2 regions of the Paenibacillus sp. FSL K6-2859 genome follow, and region 2 is predicted to be linked to the other one. Evidence: predicted binding sites of a transcription regulator. Region 2 holds the regulator's gene; the other holds the start of a gene.
What was found. The regulator CtsR, encoded in region 2, represses protease genes until heat stress. The targets are predictions, from matches to a motif close to ATGGTCAATAAAGGTCAAACA.

Region 1 (7,842 bases), 6.1 Mb from region 2:
AAGAAATCGTACGCAAATGGGGCATAGGTTTGATGTCGGCGGGGTTATTGCTTGGTGGAGGATTACTGCCTAGTGATACGGGTTATGCAGCGTCTGATCAGGCGAAGAGCAAGGCTAATGCTTCAAGTATAGTATTAAAGGCGAACGGGGTGATTTCGCAGCAGACAGGTATTGTGCAGGAAGGGAAGGTCTGGATCCCAATTACCTTTATGCGTGATGTGCTGGGATTACCTCTCACTTATGATAAAGAAGAAAATGCATACACGATTGGAAAAGGGACGGCTAAAGCCAAGTTAACGCTATCTAGTTTTGGTACTTCTATCTGGGTGAACAACTATTACATTCGGGAATATGAAGGAAAGCTAATAAACAATCGTCTCTATGTTCCATCCGGTCTCTTAAATGATTATTTGGGCTATAAAGTGGATTGGACTCTAGGCTCTAGTAAGCTGAACGTGATGAACAGACCACAGAACGCATTGACAGTAACCACTGAGACCTATGCTAAAGATCGAAAAGAGGCTTTAATCCAGCTTGATTATCCGAAAATTAGTGGACTGAGTCAATCCGCTGCGCAAAAGGCCATGAACGATACCTTGAAAGAAAGTGCCATGAGATTCGCCGCAGGGGCAGAGCAGGATATCTCCAATCGTTCTGGGTCAGAGCCCAAGTATACTTATGATATAGATTATGTAGTGACCTACAATCAGAATGGTGTGATTAGTTTGCTGATGTCACAGTATAGCGATACGGGCGGGGCTCATGGCATGACCAACCGGGAGGCGTTTACCTTCTCGCTCAAGGATGGCAAACGTCTATTGCTGGGCGATCTTTTTGGTGCTAACCCAAACTACAAAAAAACGTTAAATGCTAAGTTGAACAAGCTGGTAAAAGCGGAGGAAAGTTATTTGGGAGGATTCAACGGATTGAATACGGAAAAGTATTTTTATCTGAAGGATGATCAGGTCGTTCTGTTCTTCCAATTGTACGAATACACAGCATATGCTGCGGGGTTCCCCGAATACCCCTTTACTTTCAAAGAACTGTTGCCGGAAGGCGGTAGCCCATTTGCTGCTGTAAAATAAATAGTAAAGTCGTAAACGCGGGTGTCAGCACTGGACATCTCCCCCTTACCAGAATCACCTCGAATTCATATGCTAAATGGAGTAACTAGTTTATGAACGGGGGAGAGCTATGAGCTATCAATACACTGCAATTGGCGATTCCTTGACGACTGGATTTGGCGCTCTGCCAGGTAACGGTTTTGTACCGGTGTACCGTAGAATGGCGGAAGGGAGACTGCGTTCTAATGTGGCCTCTACGAATTTGGGCGTGAATGGATTGACTACTTCTGAACTGGAACAGCGGCTACGGGGGAGTGCAATGACTCGCGAAGCCATTCGAGCAGCCGACATTATCACGCTATCCATCGGTGGCAACGATTTAATTCATGCTGCAAAGGCTGCAGCTAGACAACCTGGGAATTTATCTAAAGAGCTGGGAAGATCACTGCAGGAATGCAAACAAAATTTCGCTGTCATTATGAGTATTCTTTTCCAATTGAAAGCGGGGGCACGTAGACCTTATATCATTCGAATTGTGGGATTGTATAATCCCTATCCTCAGGTAGTAGGCGCTACAGAGTGGGTGAAGCAGTTTAACCGCTATGCATCGCAGTATAGTAGCCGAGTAGTTGGATTTGCTTCTATTTATGGTGAGTTTGCAGGAAATGAGAGAGGCCTTTTATCGTTTGACCACTTACATCCTAATGGCCGAGGCTACCGTGTGATTGCTGAGAAACTCAATGCGCTTGGTTATGGTGGTTTGATTTAATTGAGATTCATTTGTAATGGGGGGCTGAAAAGCAAAGAGGCTGTGCACTAACCATCAAGTGGATAGTGTACAGCCTCTTTGTGTTGTTTTATAGCTTACACACCGCTAGGCAGTGTTTTCTCGATGACTTTATCAACGATACCGTAAGCTGCCGCGTCTGCAGCAGTCATGAAGTAATCACGATCTGTATCCTTCTCAATACGTTCCAGGGGTTGACCCGTACGTTCTGCAAGAATGCGATTCAGCTTATCGCGCAATTTGAGGATACGGCGAGCGCGGATTTCGATATCCGTTGCTTGACCTTGAGCACCACCCAGAGGTTGGTGAATCATGATCTCACTGTTAGGAAGTGCGAAGCGTTTGCCTTTAGCACCAGCGTTAAGCAGGAAAGCTCCCATGGAAGCTGCCATACCGACACAGATGGTGGAAACGTCTGGCTTAATGTACTGCATTGTATCAAAAATAGCCATACCTGCAGTGATGGAACCACCAGGGCTATTCACATAAAGGTGAATGTCCTTCTCAGGATCTTCGGCAGCCAAGAACAGCATTTGTGCGATGATAGAATTGGCTACCACGTCATTAACCTCCGTTCCAAGGAAAATGATGCGGTCCTTCAGCAGGCGGGAATAGATGTCATAAGCGCGCTCACCGCGGTTGCTCTGTTCTACTACCATAGGAATATAACTCACGTGGAAAACCTCCTTGATATTGGTTCTTCAAATGTATTCATTTTTACTCTTGCCGTATTACCCACATGATAAACAAATTCAAACAAAAAGTCAAAGAAAGTCAAACTTATATTCAAAAAAAAGAGCCGACATGCGGCTCTTTGGTTAAGTAGTAGTATAGGCACTACTAAATTATGTACAAAAGTGAAATTAATGGCGCGCCCGCCAAGAATCGAACTTGGATCTCAGGCTTCGGAGGCCTACGTCATATCCATTGGACCACGGGCGCAACAAAAATGATTATAATATAATTCCTGAGCAATTGCAATGAATTTAATAATACAGAGCAGGACACTATCCTTTTTCTTAAAGGTAGACAAGCTTATATTCGTTTTCACTCAGAGATAGAATCTGGATAGTTAATGACAGGTTTTAGGTGCTTTAACTCTTTCCCAATCTTATAAATGTATAAGAAGACAAGCGCTTGAGAATTCTACTCTCGGAAGACTTGCACTTCGAGCAATATTTGGTTAGAATATGAGTGGGACTTAAAAAGTTTACCCGGGACATTTTGAGACCATGAACAAGGGAATAGAGGAAGACGAAGTTGCAGGAGTGAAAGCATGCGTAATTTATTAGATATCCAAAAGCAGCTTCTGCCTGATCTCATGGAAACCCTTAAGAGACGGTACACGATTCTTCATCAGATCATGCTGTCCGATATCATTGGACGCAGAACGCTTGCCGCTTCGCTTGATATGACTGAGCGGGTACTGCGTGCCGAGACGGATCTTCTGAAATCGCAAGGGCTCATTGAGATCGAGAGCGTTGGTATGCGCATTAGCGCTGCTGGGCGCAGACTGCTTGATTTGCTAGAGCCGGTCGTTAAGAGCCTGTTTGGTCTGGATGAGCTGGAAGAGAAAATTCGGGCAACATACGGTCTGGATAAAGTCATTGTGGTGCCGGGTGATTGTGAGTCATCACCATTCACCAAACGTGAGCTTGGCCGCGCAGGTGCAAAAGCGCTGCTCAGTGTCCTCCGTACAGATGATATTGTTGCTGTCACAGGTGGATCAACGCTTGCCGATATGGCTGATCAACTGACACCGCCGTTATCCCTTTCCTATAAGAACGCCTGGTTTGTTCCAGCGCGTGGCGGATTAGGAGAGAGTATGGAGATTCAAGCCAATACGATTGCCTCTACAATGGCAAAACGGGTTGGAGCGAATTACCGGTTGCTGCATGTCCCTGATTTACTTAGTGGGGATGCCTATCAGTCATTAGCACTTGATTCTAATATTGGAGAGATTGTACAAATCATCCGCAGTTCGCGTATTATTGTACATGGGATTGGGGATGCCATTGAAATGACTCGCCGCCGCAAGCTGGATGAGGCTACTGTCTCAGAAATCCAGGGTGAGGGAGCAGTGGCAGAATCCTTTGGATATTATTTTAATGAAGATGGTCAGGTTGTGCATACGATGCTTACGATGGGATTACGTCTAGAAGATATTGTTCGGACGGAAACTGTCATCGGTATTGCCGGAGGCAAGCCAAAGGCCAAAGCTATTCATGCCATGCTGCGTTTCGGGCAGGAGAATATTCTCGTCACGGACGAGGCTGCTGCTGTGGAAATAGGCAAGGAGATTGACAATCAGTTACAGATATCGTCGTAACTTACTAGAACATATATCTTGCATTATACTTAACATTGTTGTCATGACAGGCTTCACGGTCTGTTTTGAATAAATAAAACGAATTCTAGGAGGAACTATTCAATGAGTGTAAAAGTTGGAATTAACGGATTTGGACGTATTGGACGCCTTGCTTTCCGCCGTATTCAAAATGTAGAAGGTATCGAAGTGGTAGCAATCAACGACTTGACTGACGCTAAGATGCTTGCTCATTTGCTTAAATATGATACAACTCAAGGTAAATTCCAAGGTGATGTTGAAGTGCATGACGGCTTCTTCAAAGTCAATGGCAAAGAAGTTAAGGTTCTTGCTAACCGTAACCCTGAAGAATTGCCATGGGGCGACCTAGGCGTTGATATCGTACTTGAGTGCACAGGTTTCTTCACAACTAAAGAAGCAGCTGAAAAACACTTGAAAGGTGGAGCTAAGAAAGTAGTTATCTCCGCTCCAGCTACTGGCGACATGAAAACTGTCGTTTACAACGTTAACGATGACATTCTTGATGGTACTGAGACTGTTATTTCCGGCGCATCTTGCACTACTAACTGCCTAGCTCCAATGGCAAAAGTATTGAACGACAAGTTCGGTATCGTTGAAGGCTTGATGACTACAATTCACGCTTACACTGGCGACCAAAACACTTTGGATGCTCCACATGCTAAAGGTGACTTCAGACGTGCTCGTGCAGCAGCTGAGAACATCATCCCTAACACTACTGGTGCTGCTAAAGCAATCGGTCTGGTTATTCCAGAACTTAAAGGTAAATTGGATGGTGCAGCTCAACGTGTTCCAGTTGCAACTGGTTCCCTGACTGAGCTTGTAACTGTTCTTGATAAGAGCGTTACTGTTGAAGAAATCAACGCAGCTATGAAAGCAGCTTCCGATCCAGACACTTATGGTTACACTGAAGATGAAATCGTATCTTCCGACATCAAAGGTATGACTTTCGGATCCCTGTTCGATGCTACACAAACTAAAGTATTGACTGTTGGCGACAAACAACTGGTTAAAACGGTTGCTTGGTATGACAATGAAATGTCCTACACTGCACAATTGGTTCGTACTTTGGAGAAATTCGCTAAAATCGCTAAGTAATTGACTTGATATAAGCAACATCTATAGAGCGGAAACAGAAGTTCCTTGTTTCCGCTCTTTCTAAATGTATTTCTTGTTTCCTGCTAGAAACAATATGGGGTGTGGAGGAATTAATCATGAACAAAAAGAGCGTCCGTGATGTAGAAGTAAAGGGTAAACGCGTATTTGTACGCGTGGATTTCAACGTGCCTGTAGAAGACGGTAAAATTACTGATGATACTCGTATCCGCGAAACACTTCCAACTATTAAATATTTGATTGAGAACGGTGCAAAGATCATTCTTGCAAGTCACATGGGTCGTCCTAAAGGCCAATTCGTAGATTCCATGCGTTTGACTACTGCTGCTGAACGTCTGTCCGAGCTTCTTGGCAAACCAGTAGCTAAAGCTGACGAAGCTGTTGGTGAAGCTGTAAAAGCAAAAATTGCTGAGCTAGGAGAAGGCGACGTACTTGTACTTGAGAATGTTCGTTTCTACCCAGGCGAAGAGAAAAACGATCCTGAACTGGCTAAACAATTTGCTGAACTGGCTGATTTGTTCGTTAACGATGCGTTTGGTGCGGCTCACCGTGCTCATGCATCGACAGAAGGTATCGCTCATTTCCTACCAGCTGTATCCGGTCTTTTGATGGAGAAAGAATTGTCTGTTCTGGGTAAAGCTCTTTCTAACCCTGAGCGTCCTTTCACTGCAATCATCGGTGGTTCGAAAGTGAAGGACAAAATTGACGTGATCGACAACCTGCTGAATTTGGCAGACAATGTCTTGATCGGTGGCGGTCTGTCCTACACCTTTACCAAAGCATTGGGATTTGAAATCGGTATTTCCCTAGTGGACAACGATAAATTGGGAACTGCTCTTGAATTCATTGAGAAAGCCAAATCGCTTGGTAAGAACTTCTTGCTTCCAGTTGACGTCGTGGTAGCCGATAAATTCGGTGCGGATGCCAACACGCAAATCGTTCCTTTCAATGAAATCCCAGAAGGCTGGGAAGGTCTTGATATCGGACCGAAAACCCGTGAGCTTTATGCAGATGTGATCAAAAACTCCAAGCTAGTTGTCTGGAATGGACCTATGGGTGTATTTGAAATTGATAAATTCGCTGAAGGTACAATTGCAGTAGCAAAAGCTTGTGCAACTACTGAAGGTTATACTGTTATTGGTGGCGGAGATTCCGCAGCAGCAGCAGAGAAATTCCACCTGGCTGATCAAATGGATCATATTTCAACTGGTGGCGGTGCATCCCTTGAGTTCATGGAAGGCAAGGCGCTTCCTGGCGTAGAAGCACTGAACGATAAGTAAGACCCAAGAAGGAGGCAACTTAAGTCATGAGAACACCAATTATCGCAGGAAACTGGAAGATGTTCAAAACAGTTCCTGAAGCAGAAAGCTTTATTGCTGACATCAAAGGCAAAGCAGAAGTAGAAGGCGTTGAGACTGTTATCTGCGCCCCATTTACTAACCTGCCTGCACTTGTAGCAGCTGCAAAGGGTACAGACATCAAGATTGGCGCACAGAACCTGCACTTTGAAGATAACGGTGCTTACACAGGAGAAATCAGTGGTGTAATGCTTAGCGATCTCGGCGTAGACTATGTAATCATTGGTCACTCAGAGCGTCGTGCTTATTTTGGCGAAACAGATGAAATCGTGAATAAGAAAATGCATGCTGCATTCCGCCACGGTATCACTCCAATCGTATGTGTTGGCGAAAAGCTCGAAGAGCGTGAAGCTGATCAAACTAAAGCAGTATGTAAAGTACAAACTGAAGCTGCATTCCAAGGACTTAGTGCCGAGCAAGCAGCAAAAGTTGTCATTGCATACGAACCTATCTGGGCTATTGGCACAGGTAAATCTTCCACTTCCCAAGATGCTAACGAAGTTATTGCTTACATCCGCAGTCTTGTAAAAGATTTGTATGATGCAGCAACCGCTGAAGCTGTTCGTATTCAATACGGCGGCAGCGTGAAGCCTGAGAATGTAACTGAGTACATGGGCCAAAGCGACATCGATGGTGCGCTTGTTGGCGGTGCCAGCTTGCAGCCTGCTTCCTTCGTTCAATTGGTTGAGGGGGCGAAGTAAGATGTCAGCTCCAAGACCTGTAGCTTTGATCATCATGGATGGTTTCGGTTTGCGTGGAACCTCTGAAGGTAACGCCGTTGCTCAAGCTAACAAACCTAACTATGACCGTTACTTGAAACAATATCCTAATACTACCCTTACTGCTTGTGGTGAAGCTGTTGGTCTTCCAGAAGGCCAAATGGGCAACTCTGAAGTAGGGCACTTAAATATTGGTGCAGGACGGATTGTATACCAGGATTTGACTCGTATCGATAAATCGATCCGTGAGGGCGAATTCTTCGATAATGAAACACTGGTAGCCGCAGTTAGAAATGCTAAGAACACAGGTAAAAAGCTTCATCTTTACGCGCTTGTATCCGACGGAGGGGTACATAGCCATATTAATCACCTGTTTGCTATGCTTGACCTGGCTAAGAAAGAAGATATGCACGAAGTGTATATCCACGCTTTCATGGATGGCCGGGACGTACCT
Region 2 (7,842 bases):
CCGGTACGGGGACCGTGTCAGGCGGGCAGTTTGACTGGGGCGGTCGCCTCCTAAAGAGTAACGGAGGCGTTCCAAGGTTCCCTCAGAATGGTTGGAAATCATTCGAAGAGTGCAAAGGCATAAGGGAGCTTGACTGCGAGACCTACAAGTCGAGCAGGGACGAAAGTCGGACTTAGTGATCCGGTGGTACCGCATGGAAGGGCCATCGCTCAACGGATAAAAGCTACCCTGGGGATAACAGGCTTATCTCCCCCAAGAGTCCACATCGACGGGGAGGTTTGGCACCTCGATGTCGGCTCATCGCATCCTGGGGCTGAAGTAGGTCCCAAGGGTTGGGCTGTTCGCCCATTAAAGCGGTACGCGAGCTGGGTTCAGAACGTCGTGAGACAGTTCGGTCCCTATCTGTCGTGGGCGCAGGAAATTTGAGAGGAGCTGTCCTTAGTACGAGAGGACCGGGATGGACGTACCGCTGGTGCACCAGTTGTTTCGCCAGAAGCATGGCTGGGTAGCTACGTACGGACGGGATAAGCGCTGAAAGCATCTAAGCGTGAAGCCCCCCTCAAGATGAGATTTCCCAATTAGTAAGACCCCTTGAAGACGACGAGGTAGATAGGTTGGAGGTGGAAGTGCAGTAATGCATGGAGCTGACCAATACTAATCGGTCGAGGGCTTATCCTATACTTAAGACGCAAATTCAATTCGGATTCAGTTTTCAGGCATCAAGCCTGGATTACGCTATGGAATTTATTCACACTTCTGTGATGAAGCAAATTTCACGCGACAGCGTCTGTTTCACAGACGCATGTTTGGTGGCGATAGCGGAGGGGTTCCACGCGTACCCATCCCGAACACGACCGTTAAGCCCTCCAGCGCCGATGGTACTTGGACCGAAGGGTCCTGGGAGAGTAGGACGTTGCCAAGCACAATTAGACCACTGTTGAGTAATCGACAGTGGCTTTTTTGCGTTTATTGTAGACTGTGGAAAACTTGTGGATAAACTTTTGAATTTGCAGAAAAGTTACGCACATGTGGATAGATGATTGAGAGAAAAATAATCCCTAAATAGTGTGGATTAAATACATATTTATATGGATCTGTCAACAAAAAACCTAAGTAATACACGGGTTGCTGTGGATAGAGCGAGAATTATGTGGATAGAGCTATTGATAAGTGGATAACTATTTTAACTTGGATAGGACAAGATTTCAAGACTATTTTTAAACCTGCATAGAGCTGTGGATAACTGAAAATAAAGTTATAAAATATTGCAATAGATTAGCGCACAATTGACGCTCTTGTTATACTTATCCTAAAAGTAATTTTATAAAGGATGAGGTGAGTTTGTGGTAATAAGACAGTTACGTTCAGAAGAATTTGTTGCGAGCATGAACTTGTCAGAATATTCTTTTCAGTACAAGCTTCCTATTGAAAAAAGGGCAAGTGCAAAGGAAAGATTCAAGGCTGAACAGGTATGGGGTGCTTTTGAGGACGGAACATTGGAAGCTAAATTGACGATTATTCCTTTCCAAGTCTACATACAGGGCAGAGTGGTACCTATGGGTGGTATAGCAGGAGTAGCTACATGGCCAGAGAACCGCAGACAAGGGCATGTGGCAAATCTTTTGTCTCATGCGCTGCATACGATGAATGAGGCAGGTCAAACGCTCTCTTTTCTACACCCGTTCCTGATTCCGTTTTATCGTAAATTTGGCTGGGAGGTTTATTGTGAATATAAGAAATACTCTATTCCAGTAGCGAAGTTTCCCAAAAAGGTTGAAGTTGAGGGCAAGGTTAAACGGGACATCAAAGATATCGAAGTATTGGATAGCCTATACAATCGATTCGCTGTTAGTTATAACGGGACACTTAAGCGCGATTTGGACTGGTGGGAGAACTCTGTTCTAGAAGATGAAGGAAAGAGTGCAGTATTTTACTCCAAGAGTGGTGAACCAGAGGGATATGTGCTGTATAAGATAGAGAACAGAGAACTGGTCATTGATGAATTTGTTTTTTTGAATGAACAAGCTCGGCAGGGGCTGTGGACATTTCTTGCGAACCATGATTCGATGGTGACCGGTGCATCCTTAAAGCTGGTGCCTTCGGATGACATGTTACCCTTCTTGCTGCCAGATCCACGTATAGAACAAGAGAATTATCCTTATTTTATGGGGCGGATTGTTAATGTCAAGTCATTCATTGAAACATACGCCTTCAGAGGAAACAGTAGTCAAAAGAAGCAGCTTATATATATCGAAGATAAGTATGCACCTTGGAATGATGGATTGTGGGCATGGAACATCTCTAATGAGGGATCGGCTACTTTGACACGAGTGGAAGGGGAACGGGCGGAAGCAGACTTAAACTGTGATATAGGCACATTGACGGCCTTGATGCTTGGATACAAACGACCAACAGAGATGGCTCGTTATGGAAGTGTCTCTGGCTACGCAGCAGCAGTGGAATGGTTTGAAGAAATTATTCCACAAGCACAGACAGCTTTATTTGATCATTTTTAAAATATAAGAAAGCATAAGTTCAACGCTATACATTATCGTTATATTTCTCGCATAAACGCTTATCGTCCTAATAAGGACAACGAAGACGTTTATTCTTGACAAAAATTAGGCTCTCCCCTTCGAAAGAAGTTGGGAGAGTTCTTTATTTCCGAATACATTCGCTGAAAAAAGTGAAAAATAAGAGAATCCACTTGGAATTAGCACAGAATATGTTATAATATTAAAAAGTCAAAGAAAGTCAAAGTCAACGAAGCTTAATGACAGCGATCCGATCCTTTGAACGCGTGGGATTATCCACAAATGTTTAAGTTCAATTAAAGACCATTGTCATTATGAATGCAAGTTGCAATTGGTATTATAAAGATTCAAGCACTGGAGGATGAGTGATGCGCAATATCTCTGATATTATCGAACAATATCTGAAGAATATTTTGCATGAAAGTCCCGAAGGTACGGTGGAAATCCAGCGAAATGACCTGGCGGACCAGTTCTCATGCGTACCGTCACAGATCAATTATGTCATCAGTACACGCTTTACTCTGGAAAAAGGTTATGTGGTGGAAAGTAAGCGGGGTGGCGGGGGATATATTCGTATTCAACGTTTTGAATTACCACCAAACGTGGCACTGCATGCCCATTTAAACCATACTATAGGTGGCGGGATTGATCAGAACGCTGCTGAAGGGCTGATTTATCAGCTGGAGGAAGCTGGTTTTCTAAGTAAGCGTGAAGCGTGCCTTATGCGCGCTGCTGTTTCTCGGGAATGCCTAACGGTTAAGATTCCATACCGGGATGAGATTCGTGCCAAGATTATGAAGGCGATGTTAATCTCTTTGTTAGGCAAATAATTGTCAACCATAAGGGAGGGGCTTTCGCTTATGCAATGCCAGGAATGTGGCGTCAAGCCGGCAACACTCCACTTCACTAAGATCGTGAATGGAGAGAAGACAGAGTTTCATATCTGCGAGAGCTGTGCACGGGAGAAGGGTGAACTCATTCCCGGAACGGCTGGAGGATTCTCTATCCACAGTCTGCTCTCAGGTCTGCTTGATCTTGAAGGTGCCGGCAAGGAGAAGTCGGCTGCAACGAAGACTACGCAGAGTCTGCAGTGTGAGAATTGTGGGATGACTTACTCCCAGTTTAGCAAATTAGGCCGTTTTGGCTGTAGCTCCTGTTATGAGTATTTTAACAGTGCACTGGACCCGCTTTTTAAGCGAGTGCATGGCAGTACTTCACATGTAGGTAAGATTCCGAAACGTGCAGGAGCTCAGATTGTATTTAGACGCCAAATAGATGAACTCAAGCAGGAATTACAGCAAAGTATTACACAAGAGGAATTCGAGAAAGCAGCGGAGCTGCGAGATCAGATTCGTAAACTTGAAAAAGAAATAGCACAAGAGTAAAGTCTTTGATATATAGGGGGGATATGACATGTCAAGTCTCCGATTTACTGAACAAGCGCTTAGTGATTGGATGCGTTCTGGAGGTAGTCACTCCGAGATTGTAATTAGCAGTCGTATGCGTATTGCCCGTAATCTAGAGCATCTTCCGTTCCCAATGCTGGCTTCCTTAGAGCAATCGGAAGAAGTATTAGAGCTACTGGCTCCTGTGTTTCATGAGGAAGCAGCTGCAGATTTCGGATCTTTTCAACTCCTAAAGCTTGATGAAGTGAATGAACTGGACAAAAAGGTACTGGTTGAGAAGCATCTAATCAGTCCTAACTTGGCTAATGATTCGCGCAGTGCGGCTGTCTTATTAAATGAAGATGAGTCGGTCAGCATCATGATTAACGAAGAGGACCATCTGCGAATCCAATGTCTGTTTCCTGGTCTTCAGGTCAGAGAAGCATGGGAACGTGCGACGGCGATTGATGATATATTCGAGGCAGCTGTCAATTACGCTTTTGATGATAAAAGAGGATATTTGACTAGTTGCCCCACCAATGTGGGTACTGGGCTTCGTGCCTCGGTAATGCTGCATCTGCCAGCGCTTGTAATGACTCATCAGATCAACCGCATATTGTCTGCAGTGAACCAAGTGGGATTGACTGTAAGAGGAATTTACGGTGAGGGTAGCGAAGCAGTAGGGAACATCTTTCAAATTTCTAATCAGATCACTCTCGGTCAAACGGAAAGTGAAATTATAGAGAACCTTCATAGTGTAGTTACCCAGATTATAGAGCATGAGCGAAATGCACGTGAACGGTTGCTTGTTGATTCCGCCTTGAGAATAACTGACCGAGTGAAGCGTTCTTACGGAATTTTATGTTATGCAGCTCTTATGGAGCTTAAAGAATCTGCTCAACGCCTGTCTGATGTGAGACTTGGAGTTGACCTTGGCATTCTGGAAGGCCTTTCGATTTCAGTGCTTAATGAACTTAACGTTAAGACACAGCCAGGATTTCTGCAGAAGATGTTCGGCGATGAGCTGAACGCCACTGAACGAGATATGTATCGGGCAAAACTGCTCCGAGAGACATTGGGAACACAACATTAATATAGATATTTACTATTCATGGAGGTGCAGGAGATATGATGTTTGGAAGATTTACGGAACGCGCACAAAAAGTGCTAGCGCTGGCGCAGGAAGAAGCTGTTCGTTTAGGACACAACAATATTGGTACAGAACATATTTTGCTCGGACTTATTCGTGAAGGAGACGGCATTGCTGCTAAGGCATTAATAGCTTTAGGGCTAGGTCTTGAAAAAATCCAGGACGAAGTGGAGACATTGATTGGCAGAGGTCAAGAACAGCCTACGAACATTGCTTATACTCCTCGCGCTAAAAAAGTGATTGAGCTGTCGATGGACGAAGCCCGCAAATTGGGTCATACGTATGTTGGCACTGAGCATATTTTGCTTGGACTTATCCGTGAAGGGGAAGGTGTCGCGGCTCGTGTGCTTAATAACCTCGGCATCAGCTTGAACAAAGCTCGTCAACAAGTGCTTCAGCTCCTGGGAAGCAGCGAGGCTGCCTCTAGTCATAGCGGGACTCCGGCTAACGTCAGCACACCGACCCTAGATGGTCTTGCGCGCGATTTGACCGCTTATGCTAAGGAAGGCAATCTAGACCCAGTTATCGGTCGTAGTAAGGAAATTGAACGTGTTATTCAGGTACTGAGTCGCCGGACTAAGAATAACCCGGTACTGATCGGTGAACCTGGTGTTGGTAAAACAGCTATCGCTGAAGGACTTGCACAAAAGATTATCAATAATGAAATCCCAGAAACACTTCGCGACAAACGCGTCATGACGCTCGACATGGGCTCAGTAGTGGCTGGAACAAAATATCGCGGTGAGTTTGAAGACCGCCTCAAGAAAATTATGGATGAGATTCGCCAAGCAGGTAATATCGTGCTCTTTATCGATGAGCTTCATACGCTAATCGGTGCTGGTGGCGCGGAAGGAGCCATTGACGCATCTAACATTCTGAAACCGGCGTTAGCCCGTGGAGAACTTCAGTGCATTGGTGCGACTACGCTTGACGAATATCGTAAATATATTGAAAAAGATGCAGCACTCGAGCGACGATTCCAACCGATCACGGTGGATCAGCCTTCTCCTGAGGAAGCGGTCCAAATTCTTTTCGGACTTCGCGATCGTTATGAAGCGCATCACCGTGTGAAGATTACGGATGAAGCTATTGTGGAAGCAGTGAAGTTGTCCGACCGTTACATCCCGGACCGTTTCTTGCCAGATAAAGCGATTGACCTTATCGATGAAGCAGGATCTAAAGTAAGGCTTCATTCTTACACCATCCCGCCAAATCTGAAGGAGCTTGAAATGCGCTTGGATGATATCCGCAAGGAGAAGGATTCCGCAGTGCAGAGTCAAGAGTTTGAAAAAGCGGCGGCCTTGCGTGATACAGAGCAAAAAATCCGTGAAGAACTCGATACGACAAAGAATCAATGGAAAGAAAAACAGGGTCGCACGGATTCAGAGGTTACACCTGAAGACATTGCACAGGTTGTAGCTAGCTGGACGGGTATACCTGTAAGCAAGCTGAAGGAAGAGGAGACCGACCGTCTACTTAACATGGAGGCTTTACTGCATGAACGAGTGATCGGTCAGGACGAAGCTGTTAAGGCAGTTAGCCGGGCACTGCGCCGTGCGCGTGCGGGTCTTAAAGATCCGAAACGCCCAATGGGTTCTTTTATCTTCCTCGGTCCTACAGGTGTAGGTAAAACTGAGTTGGCTCGTGCATTGGCTGAAGCCATGTTCGGCGATGAGAATGCGGTCATCCGTATTGATATGTCGGAATACATGGAGAAGCACTCCACGTCCCGCTTAGTCGGAGCTCCTCCTGGATATGTTGGCTATGAAGAAGGCGGCCAATTAACCGAGAAGGTACGCCGTAAACCTTATTCTGTAGTGCTGCTTGATGAAATTGAAAAAGCGCACCCAGAAGTATTCAACATTTTGCTGCAAGTACTTGAAGATGGTCGATTAACTGACTCTAAAGGACGGGTAGTCGATTTCCGTAATACATTAATTATTCTGACTTCTAACGTAGGCGCACAAGCGATCAAGAAGAATTCGACACTTGGATTCACAGCTGTGCAAGATGCTGGAGCAGAATACGGTAATATGAAGGGCAAGGTTATGGAAGAGCTGAAGAAGAGCTTCCGTCCAGAGTTCTTGAACCGGATTGACGAAATCATCGTCTTCCACTCCCTTGATGAGAAGCATATTGCTGAAATCGTTACGTTGATGTCTGATGAACTGCGCAAGCGACTGCGTGAATATGATGTTGATTTCGTACTCACGGATGCGGCGAAGGCTTTCCTGGCTAAGGAAGGCTACGACCCAGCCTTTGGTGCACGTCCATTGCGTCGTGCGATTCAGAAGCATATTGAAGACCGTCTTTCCGAGGAATTGCTCCGAGGAAATATCCAAAAGGGTGATTCGCTCAACATTGATGAAGTTGGCGGAGAACTTGTAGTGAATAAAGTGGATGCTCCTGTAGCGCCATTGCTTGAAAAAGAAGTAGAATCCGAATAAAAAAATGGAATAAAAAAAGCTTCCGCTCCTCAGTTTATAGAGGGGCGGAAGCTTTTTTAATATAAATTTATCACTAAAAAATATACATTTAGTACAAATTCCGAATGACCTTTCGTTAAAGGGGCAGAAATGGTAAACTTTCATTAGAAGAAAATATCCGCAATTTAAAAGTTCGGAACCGTAAGGAGAACAAATGGCTAAACCAAAAACTAAATTTTTCTGCACCGACTGTGGATACGAATCACCAAAATGGTTCGGAAAATGTCCCGGGTGCCAAGCTTGGAACTCCATGGTGGAGGAAACAGAAAGCGTAGTCAAAACACAGG

Region 1: clpP (ATP-dependent Clp endopeptidase proteolytic subunit ClpP) is a predicted target of CtsR. The motif match lies at 2,612-2,632, and genes of this name have one in related genera.

Annotation. Positions count from the first base shown of each region.
Region 1 is NZ_JBBOYU010000001.1:182,693-190,534, forward strand. It holds gene MHB64_RS00895 (PdaC/SigV domain-containing protein) at 1-1,085, shown strand, start outside; gene MHB64_RS00900 (GDSL-type esterase/lipase family protein) at 1,195-1,833, shown strand; gene clpP (ATP-dependent Clp endopeptidase proteolytic subunit ClpP) at 1,929-2,525, opposite strand; tRNA gene MHB64_RS00910 (tRNA-Arg) at 2,719-2,793, opposite strand; gene MHB64_RS00915 (sugar-binding transcriptional regulator) at 3,128-4,180, shown strand; gene gap (type I glyceraldehyde-3-phosphate dehydrogenase) at 4,283-5,293, shown strand; gene MHB64_RS00925 (phosphoglycerate kinase) at 5,410-6,591, shown strand; gene tpiA (triose-phosphate isomerase) at 6,618-7,370, shown strand; gene gpmI (2,3-bisphosphoglycerate-independent phosphoglycerate mutase) at 7,372-7,842, shown strand, end outside.
Region 2 is NZ_JBBOYU010000001.1:6,247,215-6,255,056, reverse strand. It holds rRNA gene MHB64_RS28025 (23S ribosomal RNA) at 1-678, shown strand, start outside; rRNA gene rrf (5S ribosomal RNA) at 806-922, shown strand; gene MHB64_RS28015 (GNAT family N-acetyltransferase) at 1,344-2,516, shown strand; gene MHB64_RS28010 (CtsR family transcriptional regulator) at 2,903-3,364, shown strand; gene MHB64_RS28005 (UvrB/UvrC motif-containing protein) at 3,395-3,919, shown strand; gene MHB64_RS28000 (protein arginine kinase) at 3,948-5,012, shown strand; gene clpC (ATP-dependent protease ATP-binding subunit ClpC) at 5,048-7,516, shown strand; gene radA (DNA repair protein RadA) at 7,710-7,842, shown strand, end outside.